One region of the Brevibacillus aydinogluensis genome, then DNA from elsewhere that is predicted to be linked to it. Evidence: riboswitches for the same ligand, from Rfam matches in the RefSeq annotation. Region 1 holds a riboswitch; each other region holds the start of a gene.
The links. A riboswitch is a leader RNA that binds a small molecule or an ion and turns the genes downstream of it on or off. The one in region 1 is predicted to bind lysine.
Positions count from the first base shown of each region.

Region 1 (4,731 bases):
CACCCGGTCGTAGTTGCTCACGACCCAGTCGATGTCCAGCTCCTGCGCGTGCGGGATGACTTTCTCCAGGGTAAGCGGCGTTTTCGACTCCACGTCTTTGGAGATCGGGATATGGTACCAGTTGGCCAGCGTTTGCTGCCCTTCCTTGGACAGCAGGTAGTCGATCAGCGCCTTGCCGCCATCAGGATTCGGGCCGTCTTTTACGAGCGACACCGGGTTGACGATGACCGGCGTCTTGTCCGGCACGATGAAATCGATTTTCTCCCCCTTGGCCTTCATTTCGTACACCATGAAGTCAAAGGCGATCGCAATGTGCGCCTCCCCTTTGGCTACTGCTTTGGAAGGTGCGGAGCCGGAGTCGGGCATGGCGCTCATCTGTTCCACCAATTTTTTGAAGTAGTCCCAGCCCTGCTCTTCGCCGCGGGCCATCAGTTGACTCAGCACAGTGAGGGTGGCTGTGCCGGAAGCGGCGGGGTTGGGCATCTGGATTTTGCCCTTCCATTTGGGGTCAAGCAGGTCGTCCCAGGTTTTCGGCGCCTCTTCCGGCTTCACCAGGTCGCTGTTGTAGGCAAAGCCGAGTACGAACACTTCCGCGCCGATCCACTTCCAGTCCTTGTCGCGGAGCTTGATGCCGTCCCGCACTTCCGGCCAATCCTTGATTGCTTCCGGCGTGTACGATGTGATGATGTCCTTGTCCTTGGCCGCTTCAAACGGCAGGAATCCTCCGCCGCCGTACCAGACGTCCGCCTGCGGGTTGTCTTTTTCCGCAATCATGCGGTTGACCAGCACGTTGGTCCCCGCGTACTGCACGTTGATGGAAGACCCTTTGAAAGCCTTTTCAAAATTGAGACCAATTTCTTTGGTCATATCCGGCGTCTCAGGGGAATACAGCGCGATCGGGCCCAGTTCTTTTGTTCCTCCCGATCCGTCTCCCGCCGGTGTGCTGCCGGACGAAGCCTCCTGGCCGGAGGAGCACCCTGCCAAGGCGACAGTGGAGAGCAAAACGGCTGTGGCTGCTACGTTCAACCATTTTTTCAACATGTGTCAGACCCCTCTTTCTGTGATTGTTGATCGAATAGTCAAACAGTTTCCGAGGAAAAAGAAAAACCCTCACGTAGATAAACACATCCCCCTTTGGGAGTGTGTTTACGGGTAAGGGTTTCTCCGTTTCTCCGCCTAACCGTATGGGAAAATATGCTATCCGATCAGTGTTTCTTCCAGTATAACCAGTTTCTTTTCTAACTGTCAACGAAAATGATCGAATTTTTCGGACAAGTCAGTCTAGAATGAAGGAAATTACTGGGTCCCAAACGTAAATAAATAGGTATGCGGAAAATAGTTTTGAGTGAAGGAGTCCTTCCCCCGCTTACCTTGCTTTTGTTGTGATGTTGGGGCAGCCGTTTTATTTCATCAGAAAGCTTGTAAAAAATGAATATCTCATGGCTGGTCTTGTGCATGTTCTTCAATAAAAAATCATTTCAGCTAATCGCTTTGTATGCAAAACGACCTCTTACAGTTTTTAGTGCTTGATTTTGCCGCGATTTTCTATATACTTGAACCGTAACAAAACTTCACAGATTATCCTCATCACATGCGATGGGGATAGAGGTCGCGGCTTTTATATGATTCTGGCACGAGATCCAGAGAAGATCGATGACTCCAGAGGAGGGAAAAGCCGCCGAAGTCCGCTGTGCATTCTCTGGGCACACGGGCTGGGGCTGTACTCGAAAGGGGCAGAACTGTCACGTTTGCGAGCCGGGCAAACGTGATGTGCTATCTTCAACGAAGGCTTGGTGGGGATGTAACAGTACCGCCCTGTTCGTTGGGGCGGTATTTTTTATGTCCGACCTTCCTTCTGACTATCTTTGTAGAAAGGTCGTGCAAGCACTCATGGAATCCAATCAACTGCAGCGGGGCCTCAAGGCCCGACATCTGACCATGATCGCCATTGGCGGCTCCATCGGCACGGGGCTGTTTTTGGCGAGCGGCGGCTCCATCCACTCCGCCGGTCCGGGCGGCGCACTCGTCGCCTACGCGGCCATCAGCCTGATGGTCTACTTCCTGATGACCAGTTTGGGCGAGATGGCGGCGTTTCTCCCCGTCTCCGGTTCATTTTCCACCTACGCGACGAAGTTCGTCGATCCGTCCCTCGGCTTTGCGCTGGGGTGGAACTACTGGTACAACTGGGCCATCACCATCGCCGTCGAGCTGTCAGCCGGGGCCTTGATCATGAAATACTGGTTCCCCGACACGCCGTCCATCTTGTGGAGCGCCCTGTTCCTCGCGCTTATGTTTGGTCTGAATTATTTGTCTGTAAAAGGATACGGCGAATCGGAATACTGGTTTTCCCTCATCAAGGTAGCGACCGTAATCATCTTCATCGTCATCGGCCTGCTGATGATCTTGGGCATCATGGGCGGTGAAGCAGTCGGCTTCCGCAACTTTACCGTCGGCGATGCACCGTTCAACGGCGGCTTCATGGCGATGCTCGGCGTCTTCATGATCGCCGGCTTCTCCTTCCAGGGGACGGAGCTGGTCGGGATCGCTGCGGGTGAAAGCGAAAACCCTGCCAAAAACGTGCCGAAAGCGATCAAGCAGGTGTTTTGGCGCATCCTGCTGTTCTACATCCTGGCGATCTTCGTGATTGGGCTGTTGATCCCGTACGACAACCCCAACCTGGTCAACGGCGACATCGAGAACATCGCGATCAGCCCGTTTACGCTGGTGTTCCAAAAAGCCGGACTCGCCTTTGCCGCATCCGTCATGAACGCCGTCATCCTGACCTCCGTCCTGTCGGCGGGCAACTCCGGCATGTACGCCTCCACCCGCATGCTGTGGACGCTGGCCAAGGAAGGAAAGGCGCCCAAGCTGTTCAGCAAGGTAAACAAGCGGGGCGTTCCGGTTAATGCGCTGCTGCTGACTGCCAGCATCGGGATGTTTGCGTTTCTCGCCTCCCTGTTTGGCGACGGGACTGTCTACATCTGGCTGCTCAACGCCTCGGGGATGTCCGGGTTTATTGCCTGGCTGGGCATCGCAATCAGCCACTACCGCTTCCGCAAAGCGTTTGCAGCCCAAGGCCGCGATTTGAACGAACTGCCGTACCGGGCGAAGTGGTTCCCGTTTGGCCCGATTTTCGCATTCGTCGTCTGCTGTTTCGTCATCCTCGGCCAAAACTACACCGCCTTCACCGGGGAGACGATCGATTGGAACGGCATTCTCGTCTCGTACATCGGCCTGCCGCTGTTTTTGATCGTCTGGCTCGGCTACAAAGCCGTGAAAAAGACGAAAGTGGTGCCGCTGCGGGAAGTGGATCTCTCCACGGACGAATCAACGATATCCAACTAATCGGTATAGCAAAGGCCGGGGAACCCCCGGCCTTTCCTTTTTTACGACAGTCGCTGCACGAACCGCCCCATCCGTTCCAGCGCCTTCCCAAGCTGATCCAGGGAAGTGGCGTAGGAGCAGCGGATGTGGCCTCTGCCGCTGTCGCCAAACACATCACCCGGCACCACGGCCACCTTTTCCTCCATCAGCAGCCGCTCGGCAAACTCGCCGGCATCCAGCCCGGTGGACGCGATCGAAGGAAACGCGTAAAACGCCCCTTCCGGCTCGTGGCAGGACAGGCCGATCTCCTTGAATCCCTGCACGACGAAATTGCGCCGCTGCCGGTAGCTTTCCACCATCCTCTCCATGTCCGCCTGACCATGCCGCAGCGCCTCCAGAGCGGCCATCTGCGCCATGATCGGCGCGCACAGCATGGTGTACTGGTGAATCTTCAGCATGCCGCCGAGCAGATCTTCCGGCGCGCAGACGTAGCCGAGGCGCCAGCCCGTCATCGCGAACGCTTTGGAAAAACCGGAGATCAGGATCGTCCTCTCCTTCATCCCGGGCAGGGCGGCGATGCTCTCATGCCGCTGACCGTAACTCAGCTCCGCGTAAATCTCGTCGGAGATGACCAGCAGATCGTGCTTGACGAGGATCGGGATCAGCCGCTTCCACTCCTCCGCCGACATCGTGCTGCCGGTCGGGTTGTTCGGGTAGCAGAAGATGATCGCCTTGGTGCGCGGCGTGATGTGCGCCTCCAGCTCCTCAGGCGTTAATTTAAACGACTGCTCCGCGCGCGTGTGCAAAAACACCGGCACCCCGCCGGCCAGACGGATGACCGGTTCGTAGGAGACATAGCAGGGCTCGACGACCAATACCTCGTCGCCAGGATCGACGATGGCCCGCAGCGCGATGTCAATCGCTTCACTGGCGCCGACTGTAATCATGATCTCTTTTTCCGGATGGTACGAGACGGCGAAGCGCTCCTCCAGGTACTTGTGAATCTCCCTGCGCAGCTCGATGAGACCGGCATTGGAGGTATACGCCGTGTAGCCCCGTTCCAGCGAGGCGATGCAGGCTTCCCGCACGCGCCACGGGGTGACGAAATCCGGTTCCCCTACCCCGAGCGAGATGACCCCTTCCATCGAAGCGGCCAGGTCAAAGAAACGGCGGATGCCCGACGGCTTGAGCGAGGCGACCGTGGCGGACAAACGCTGACGTACACTGATTTGCTGACTCATGGGGTTACCACCATCCTGTGGTCTTCGTCTCTGTCTTCAAACTGAATGCCGTCGTGTTTGTACCGCTTGAGGATAAAGTGGGTCGCGGTCGAGACGACGGAATCCAGCGTGGCCAGCTTTTGCGACACAAACGACGCCACTTCCCGCATCGTTTTTCCTTCCAGCA
Region 1 covers NZ_OY569118.1:3,255,189-3,259,919, forward strand. The annotation lists gene Q7F15_RS15945 (extracellular solute-binding protein) at 1-1,041, opposite strand, end outside; lysine riboswitch at 1,596-1,784, shown strand; gene Q7F15_RS15950 (amino acid permease) at 1,891-3,345, shown strand; gene Q7F15_RS15955 (aminotransferase) at 3,387-4,565, opposite strand; gene Q7F15_RS15960 (Lrp/AsnC family transcriptional regulator) at 4,562-4,731, opposite strand, start outside.

Region 2 (4,731 bases), 320 kb from region 1:
TCTACGTGGGCAAGGCCAAAGTGCTGAAAAACCGCGTCCGTTCCTACTTTGTAGGCAGTCACGACGGCAAGACGCAATTACTGGTCAGCGAAATTGCCGATTTTGAATACATCGTCGTTTCTTCGGGGATCGAAGCGCTGATTTTGGAGTGCAACCTGATCAAGCAGCACAATCCGCGCTACAATGTAATGCTGAAGGACGACAAAACCTATCCGTACATCAAGGTCACCAATGAAAAACATCCGCGCCTGGAAATCACCCGCAAGGTGGTCAAGGACAAGGCGCGCTATTTTGGTCCCTACGCCAATGCGGGAGCGGCATCCGAAGTGAAAAAGCTGCTGGATCGCCTCTACCCGTTGCGGAAGTGCAAAACGCTGCCGAAGCAGGTGTGTCTGTACTACCACCTGGGGCAGTGTTTGGCTCCCTGTGTTCACGAGGTGCCTGCGGAAGAGAATCAGCGGCTGGTGGAAGAGATCTGCCGTTTTCTCGACGGCGGCCACGAGGCGGTCAAGCAGGAGCTGACGGAAAAGATGCTGCAGGCAGCGGAAAACATGGAGTTTGAACGCGCCAAGGAGCTTCGCGACCAAATCCGCAGCATCGAAGCCGTGATGGAAAAACAGAAGGTGACGTTTACCGACACGGTGGACCGGGACATCATCGGCTTTGCTGTCGACAAGGGCTGGATGTGCATCCAGATCTTTTACATGCGGCAGGGCAAGATGATCGAACGGGAGACGACGTCGTTCCCGTATTACGGCGACGAGACGGAAGATTTCATGTCCTACGTCACCCAGTTTTACTACGACAAGCAAAACGCGCTGCCCAAGGAGATTTTGCTGCCGGAACGAAGCGAGCCGGAGTTGCTGGCGGGGTGGCTGGGCGTCAAGGTGTACGCGCCCAAGCGAGGGAAAAAGCGGGAACTGGTGCAGATGGCGTCCGAAAACGCGCGGATTGCCCTGCAGGAAAAATTTGCGCTGATGTCCAAGGACGATGCGCGGACGATCCAGGCGGTGCACAATCTGGGGCACATCCTTGGGATTGGCACGCCGCACCGCATCGAGGCATTTGACAACTCCAACATTCAGGGCACGACACCGGTGTCAGCGATGGTGGTCTTTACCGATGGCCGGCCGGACAAGAAAGAGTACCGCAAATTCAAGATCAAAAGCGTCGAGGGGCCGGACGACTACGGGGCGATGCGGGAAGTGATTCGCCGCCGCTACACCCGCCTGCTGAAGGAAAGCCAGCCGCTGCCCGATCTCATCGTCATCGACGGCGGCAAGGGGCAGATCAGCGCGGCGATGGACGTGCTGGAAAACGAGCTGGGTCTCTACATCCCCGTCTGCGGCCTGGCCAAGGACGAAAAGCACCGGACCGCGCAGTTGCTCTACGGCGATCCGCCGGAGCCGGTGGAGCTTCGCCGGGACAGCTACGAGTTTTACCTGCTGCAGCGAATTCAGGACGAGGTGCACCGCTTTGCCATCACATTTCACCGGCAGGCGCGCAGCAAGACGATGCTATCGTCACGGCTGGACGAGATTCCCGGTGTTGGCGAAAAGCGGCGCAAGCTGTTGTTCCAGCATTTTGGCTCGCTGAAAAAAATGCGTGAAGCGACCGTGGAAGACTTCCGGCAGATCGGCATCGGCGACAAGCTGGCCCGAGAGATCCTGCGCCACCTGCGACAACAGGCGGACGGGGATGCAAACGGAGCATCCGGCGAAACAGACAAAAAGGCTGACGCCTGACGAGTGCGGGCATCAGCCTTTTTTACGTGTGTCATCCAAGAGCCCGCGTCACGGCTTCCTCCGCGTGGATGCGTGTGGAGTCAAACAGCGGCACAAGCATATCCTCCGGTTTGATCAGCAGAGTGATTTCCGTGCAGCCGAGGATGACGCCCTCCGCTCCGCGGCGAACGAGGCCGTCCATTACCCGCAGGTACTCCTGCTTGGACTTTGGCAATACGTTTCCCAGGCACAACTCTTCAAAAATAATGCGGTTGACGATGGCGCGGTCAGGCTCGTCCGGCACCAGCACTTCTACTCCGTATCGGCGCATCCGTTCGCGGTAGAAGGGAAATTCCATGGTGTAACGGGTGCCCAGCAGGCCAACGCGCCGAATTCCGCGCTGAACAATCCGCTCTGCCGTGGCGTCGACGATGTGCAGCAGGGGAATTGCCACCGCTTGTTCAATCGCCTCCGCGTTGTTGTGCATGGTGTTGGTGCAGAGCACGATGAAGTCGGCTCCCGCCCGTTCCAGCGCCTTTGCCGCATGTGCAAGCGCTGCACCGGCGTCGTCCCAGCGCCCCTCACGCTGAAACGCCTCGATCTGTGCAAAGTCGACGCTGTACATGATGCAGCAGGCGGAGTGCAGGCCGCCCAGGCGCTCTTTGACGAGCTGGTTGATCAACCGATAGTATTCGAGCGACGATTCCCAACTCATTCCTCCAATCAGGCCGATCGTCTTCATTCGCATACCCCCAACATGAAATCTATGAAATTGAGAAATAATATACAATTTTCGGTATCATCTGGCAATAAGGGCTATGACAGAAGTTACGGCTCGTACAGGCACGGACTTTACCATGATGCTGCAAACTTTAATGAAATTTCTGATTGAACCGCCTTCGTACACGTGGTATAATCCCATACAAACAGCATAACAAGCCTCACTTCCCGTTAGGAGTGAGGTAGAGGCGCGAAAACCATGAGTACCTCCCTGAGATCGGGCATCTGTGACGGGTACGGGAAAGGGGAATTCGCCGAAGTACGGAGAAAGGCCCGCTTCCTCCGTGCTGGGTCTGCGTTGAATAAGCGCAGGACTGTCATCCGTGCAATTCCCGTTGCCGGATGGAGAGCTATCTCACGATGTCGGTTGAGAATGGAACAGGGGATGTTCTGTCATGCTCAACTGTTCACGTGGCCAAGGGAAGGAGGAACCGGTATGTCGAACTGGCAGGCAGTGACAGGTGTATCCTCGTCGCTGCCTTTTTTGCAAGAGTGAGAAATAACAATAGTGAAACGAAGATGGCCTGAGAAGATGGCCTGATGAAAGAAGAATCCAAAGAGATATGTGAACATGTTGAATAGGAAAAGGGAGAGAAGCCGCATGGGGTTGATCGTGCATAAATACGGAGGCACCTCCGTAGGTACCATTGAACGGATTATGAAAGTAGCGGACCGGATTATTCAATATAAGGAAGCTGGACACGACATGGTCGTCGTCGTGTCGGCAATGGGCAAGTCCACAGACGTGCTGGTGGATATGGCCAAACAGATTTCCCCCTACCCGTCGGAGCGGGAGATGGACATGCTGCTGGCGACTGGCGAGCAGGTGTCGATTGCGCTGTTGGCGATGGCGCTGCACCAAAAGGGGTATGACGCCATTTCCCTGACGGGCTGGCAGGCGGGAGTGACGACCGAGTCGATCCACGGCAAGGCCCGGATCACCCATATTGAGACGGAACGAATCCGAAGGGAACTGGCGCGCGGCCGGGTCGTCATCGTGGCTGGATTTCAGGGCGTCAGCGAAGCAGGCGAGATCACCACGCTGGGCCGCGGCGGTTCGGACACGTCCGCGGTGGCGCTGGCAGCCAGTCTCAACGCGGACAAATGCGAAATTTTCACAGATGTGGCCGGCGTCTACACTGCCGACCCGCGTGTGGTTCCGACGGCGAGCAAACTGGACAGCATCTCGTATGATGAAATGCTCGAACTGGCCAACCTGGGGGCGGGCGTGCTGCATCCGCGCTCGGTGGAGGCAGCCAAGACCCACAAGGTCCGGCTGGTCGTCCGCTCCAGCTTTACGACAGAAGAAGGCACGTACGTAGAGGAGGGTGCGCATATGGAAACAGGAAGAGTAGTTAGCGGCGTCGCCCACGACGAAGACGTCGCAAAGGTGACGGTTGTGGGGATGCCTGCACGCGTAGGCACGCTGTCCCGGCTGTTCAACACGCTGGCGGATCACCAGGTAAACGTGGATATCATCATCCAAAGCTCGTACGACGCGGCCGTGACCAACATTTCCTTCACGGTGGCAGGAAGCGACTTGAAAAAGACGCTCGATACGCTGAACGCCCACCGCGAGCAGCTCGGTTTTGAAAAAGTGGAATGCGAAGAGGGCTTGTCCAAGGTCTCGATTGTCGGAGCCGGCATGGTGAACAATCCGGGCGTGGCCGCCGAGATGTTCCGCGTGCTGGCCGAGCAGGAGATCACGATCAAAATGGTTTCCACGTCTGACATCAAGGTGTCCTGCGTCATCCCGGCGGAACACACCGAGCGGGCCGTGCGCTGCCTGCACACCGCATACGGCCTCGACGTGGCGGAAACAGCTGTCGTACACGGAGTATGACCCGCTGACAGCCCAATACGGAACACACATGCTGTCCCCCTTTTTTCGCCGCGGAAAAAGGGGGATTTTCTTCTGGTGGGATGTTTGCGGGAAATCGCGTGGCAGCGGCAGCGCGATGCCTCGCCTCCCCGCTCCTGCCCGGTCGGCTCACTTTCGTCCCGGCCAGACCTTACCAGTGAACGGTAATCAGGACGCTGCCCGTCTCCTCCGTCTCCATCCGGGTTTTCATCTCCCGCTGCTTCCAACGGCCGACAGCACCGGCGATGATCCCGCACTCCAGAGAGAGGGAACGGTTGATGCGTTCGGGCGACATGTAGCGATAGATGGTATGGGTCAGCCGATAACGAATCTGCCGCTCCCCGTCTTCCAACAGGTCCAGTTTGC
Region 2 covers NZ_OY569118.1:2,932,976-2,937,706, reverse strand. The annotation lists gene uvrC (excinuclease ABC subunit UvrC) at 1-1,745, shown strand, start outside; gene Q7F15_RS14450 (aspartate/glutamate racemase family protein) at 1,777-2,466, opposite strand; lysine riboswitch at 2,680-2,865, shown strand; gene Q7F15_RS14445 (aspartate kinase) at 3,106-4,347, shown strand; gene Q7F15_RS14440 (DUF2507 domain-containing protein) at 4,517-4,731, opposite strand, start outside.
Region 2: linked by a shared signal. The riboswitch ahead of Q7F15_RS14445 (aspartate kinase) and the one ahead of Q7F15_RS15950 (amino acid permease) in region 1 are both predicted to bind lysine.

Region 3 (4,731 bases), 2.0 Mb from region 1:
TCGCTGCAGCGAATCGGCGTGATGTCCGGGCGCTGGGTGCCCACCCACTCCATGAACTGCTCCGTCAGCAGCTCATGATTGTACACCTGGCAGTACCCGCAGCCGTAATCGATGGCAGCCGTGCACTCGAAACCCGCTTCGATACCTTTGACCAGCGCCTCGATGCGGCTTTTCACCCGGGCCATCGACTCCAGCGACATCGTCCGGATTGTTCCTTCCAACCGCGCCGTTTCCGCGATGATGTTCTGCCGGGTGCCCCCTTCGATTTTGCCCACCGTCACGACGGCCGCATCGAGCGGATCGACGTTGCGGGCCACAATCGACTGCAGCTGCGTCACCAGATGGCTGGCCGCCACCACCATGTCGTTTGCCTTGTGGGGAAAGGCCGCGTGCCCCCCTTGCCGATCAGCTCAATCATCAGCTCCGAGGTGTTGGCAAACAGGATACCCGGCTTGGTGGCGATGTGTCCCACCGGGTACTCCGGCGCGATATGCAGCGCAAAGATGCAGTCAGGCCGCCACTCAGCAAATTCTTCGCTCTCCATCATCGGCTTGGCGCCGCCCGGTCCTTCTTCGGCCGGCTGAAACACGAAGAGCAGATCGTCATCGACGGGATGGTGCACAAAATGGGTCAGAATGCCCAGCCCGATCGCCATGTGCATGTCGTGGCCGCAGGCGTGCATGTACCCCTCGTGCTTGGAGCGGAACGGATAGGTCGTCTCCTCCCGGATCGGCAGACCATCCATGTCCGCCCGCCAGGCGATCGTCCGCCTGGGATGAAGCCCGCGCACCCTGACGAGAATGCCGGTGCGCCAGGTCCTGATCTGCAGGCGCTCCTGCGGCAGCCGCTCCAGATAGTCCAGCAGGTAGCGCTGCGTTTTGTACTCCGCAAAACCGGGTTCAGGTATTTGATGCAAGTCGCGGCGAATCTGCACAAACGCAGAATCGGTCATCCCTCTACACTTCCTTTCCGGTGCCGAGCGCCGTCAGCTGACGGGCAAACTCGTCGATAAACCGGTCCACATCTGCCCGCGTCAAGGTAAGCGGAGGCAGCAGGCGGACGATCGTCTTTTGCGTCACGTCGACGAGGAAGCCCGCAGCCAGCAGGTTTTGCTGCAGCCGGGCCGCTTCTTCGGGTGTAACGTTCAGCGGAATGCCCACCATCATCCCTTTGCCGCGCAGTGCATGAAGCTGCTCCGGCAGGCGCTGTCTCAGCTCTTCCAGACGGCCCCACAGGTAGCCGATCACGTCGCTCACCTGGTCACAAAAAGCCGGGTCGAGCAATTCGTCCAGCACCGCATTGCCCAGCGCGGCGGAGAGCGGCGAGGGCGCAAAGGTGGTGCCGTGATCCCCCGGCTTGAACAGATTCATCAGCCGTTGGCCGGCGATCACCCCGCCGAGCGGCAGACCGCCGCCCACTCCTTTGGCAAACAGGATCAAATCAGGCGTCACTCCGGCGTGCTGATACGCGAACAGACGACCCGTTCGTCCCATGCCGGTCTGGATTTCATCCATGGCAAACAGCACGCCCTCTTCCCGGCAGATCGCCTCCGCTTCCTTCAGAAACGCTTCGGAAAGCGGCACCACACCGCCGGAGCCGAGCACCGGCTCCATCAGGAGGGCGGCTGGCTTTTCGCTGCGGCAGACGGCGCGAAGCTGTTCTGCGTCTTCTGCATCCAGCTCGTAGACGGGAAAGTCAGGCTGGGGAAAATCCTGATAGACATGGGGCTGCCGCGTCAGTCGCACCGCTCCCAGCGTGCGCCCATGGAAGCTGTTGCGCAGGACGGCGATACCCGACCGGCCGGCCCCCTCCGCTTTTGTCCATTTGTGAATCAGCTTGATCGCCGCTTCCGTCGCCTCCGCCCCGGAGTTGGAGAAAAAGACCTTGCCGGGGATGGTGTTGTCGATCAGCCGCTGTGCCAGCCGGATCGCCGGCGGGTTGAGAAAGATGTTGGAGATGTGCAAAAACCGCTCGCCCTGCTCCCGGAGCGCCTGGACAATCCGCGGATGGGAGTGGCCGAGAACATTGACGGCCAGTCCGGTAAACAGGTCAAGATACGCCCGGCCGTCGGTGTCGTACAGATAGTTGCCCTCTCCTCTGGCGATTGCGATCGGCAGCCGTTTGTACGTCGGGACGATGTACTGTTCGTCGAGTGAACGCCAGTCCGTAGCCATCTTCTCACTCACGCTCCTACAGTTGCCGCAGCTCCTGCTTGATTTCCGTCTTGGAGCGTGTCTTTTCGTCGATCTGCTTGATGATGCGCGCCGGAGTGCCAGCCACGACCACGTTCGGCGGAACGTCCTCGATGACGACCGCACCGGCAGCCACGACGGAACCTTTGCCGACGCGAACGCCTTCCAGAATCACCGCGTTGGCACCGACTACCACGTCGTCTTCAATCACGACCGGCTGGGCGGACGGCGGTTCGATCACGCCTGCGATGACTGCACCGGCACCGATGTGGCAGTTTTTCCCGATAGTGCCGCGGCCGCCGACCACCACGTTCATGTCGATCATCGTTCCTTCTCCGATGACAGCGCCAATGTTGATCACGGCCCCCATCATGATGACGGCGTTGTTGCCGATGCTCACCTGGTCGCGGATGATCGCGCCCGGCTCGATGCGCGCCTGGATGCCTTTCATGTCCAGCAGCGGAATGGCGGAGTTGCGGCGGTCGCTTTCCACCACGTAATCGGCGATTTTATCCTTATGCTGTTGCAGCACCGGCTCGATTTCCTTCCATTCGCCGAAGACCACGCCCGTGCCGTTGCTGATAAACGTTTTGGCGCTTGGGCCGAAGTCGATGCCGTCCAGCTCCCCTTTCAGGTATACCTTCACCGGCGTTTTCTTTTCGCTTTTTTGAATAAACGAGATAATTTCATGCGCATCCATCATGTTCACTGTGAATCTCCTCCATCACATGTATGTGAAAATGTAGAAAAAGCAATGAGTGCAGACGCTATCCTCATTGCTTTTTTGATACCTGAAAGCAAACCGTAAATAGCGCTCCACGAAAGGCCGTGCCTTTCATGACAGGGCGACCGTTGTTCACGGGAACCCCAGCCCTCGCCGTCCGAGGGGTACGGCCAGAACTTCGGCGCCTTGGCCTTTCCGTCTTTCCACGCCCCCCGCGTTTGTATGGCAAGACGTACTCTTCCGCAGCGCACCTCTATTTGTTAATGGTTATGGAATTTCCTTTTACTCTATCAAAATCCTCCCCGGGTGGCAACATCTGAATGAAGAAGAAGCGAAACATAATAGTTGACAACGATAATCATTTTCATTATCTTGTAATTGAAAATGATAACCATTATCTATTCGGAGGGCTTATGAAAACGATTATTCTCGTTTATGCAAGCATGACAGGAAACACCCGGGAGATGGCCGATGCAATCGTCGAGGGCATTCGCTCGGCGGGAATCGAACCGGAGGTAAAGGAAGTGCTGGACTGCTCCGCTTCCGATTTGGCCGACTATGACGGCATTGTGCTTGGTGCCTACACGTGGGGAGACGGAGAACTGCCAGACGAGTTTCTGGATTTTTACGAAGAGATGGAAGGGCTTGACCTGCGGGGCAAAAAAGCGGCGGTATTCGGCTCTTGCGACTCCGGCTACGAAAAAGTGGGAGCCGCCGTCGACATTCTGCTGGAAAAAGTAACTGCGCTGGGCGCAGACGTCCCGTTGAACGGGTTGAAGGTGGAACTGTCCCCGTCCGCCCAGGAGAAGGAAACCTGCCGGGAATTCGGACGTTCGTTTGCACAGTCGCTGATGTAGCAAAAGAGCGCTAGCGCCCATCCGTACGGTTCCGGCCTATCTGCCAAGCCGTCTTTTCAAAAAGGACGCATACGTGATACACTGGCGGTCCAGATTCTGTCAAGAGGATAAGGAGGACCGCCCCATGTCTTCACAGGCACCCAGCGTGTACATCCGCCCCCTGACGGCAAATGACGCACCGGCCATGTTGGACCTGCGCGTTCGCAATCAGGCGTTTCTTCAACCGTTTGAACCGATCCGTCCCGCGTCGTTTTTTACCCTGGAGGGACAGCGGGAGCAGCTGGCGTCCGCCGAGCGCGACTTCGCGGCGGGTACCGCCTACGCATTTGGCGTTTTTCTGCGTGAAGGCGACGAGCTGATCGGCCGCGTCAACCTTACCAACATCGTGCGTGGCGCCTGGCAAAACGCCACCATCGGCTACTTTCTCGACCAGTCATGTGTCGGACGCGGCTGTATGACGCAGGCCGTCCGGCAGGTGCTGGATTTTGCGTTTGCCAAAGCCGAACTACACCGCGTACAGGCGGCGGTCATGCCGCGCAACACGGCATCCATCCGCGTGCTGGAAAAGACCGGCTTCCGCCGGGAAGGGCTGTCGCTTCGGTATCTGCAGATCAACGGCGTCTGGGAAGACCACCTGATCTTCGCGATCACGAGCGAGGAGTGGGCGTAAAGCTGCCAGTCCCGTGCCGCCCTGGCAGCGGGAAAGCCGGAGCGCACGGGACATCCTGCCCGTCAGGTTCCGGCTTCTTCCTGCCTCAGCCGCTCCAGAATCCGCCGCTTGCGGTACAGCATCCGGCCCGTTTCCGCCACATCCTGCACGGTGGAGCGGTTCAGGTAAGCGCCAAACAGCATGCCCGCCACCGGTACCATCTGAAACAGCTTTTTCCATCCAAAGTTTTCCGTGTACGTCACCACCACTTCCCGCCAACCTTGCAGTTGGGCAATGACATCCCGCTGT
Region 3 covers NZ_OY569118.1:1,265,850-1,270,580, reverse strand. The annotation lists partial or broken gene Q7F15_RS06215 (N-acetyldiaminopimelate deacetylase) at 1-952, opposite strand, end outside; gene Q7F15_RS06210 (aspartate aminotransferase family protein) at 957-2,174, opposite strand; gene dapD (2,3,4,5-tetrahydropyridine-2,6-dicarboxylate N-acetyltransferase) at 2,191-2,901, opposite strand; lysine riboswitch at 2,994-3,180, opposite strand; gene Q7F15_RS06200 (flavodoxin) at 3,330-3,773, shown strand; gene Q7F15_RS06195 (GNAT family N-acetyltransferase) at 3,898-4,443, shown strand; gene Q7F15_RS06190 (EcsC family protein) at 4,506-4,731, opposite strand, start outside.
Region 3: linked by a shared signal. The riboswitch ahead of dapD (2,3,4,5-tetrahydropyridine-2,6-dicarboxylate N-acetyltransferase) and the one ahead of Q7F15_RS15950 (amino acid permease) in region 1 are both predicted to bind lysine.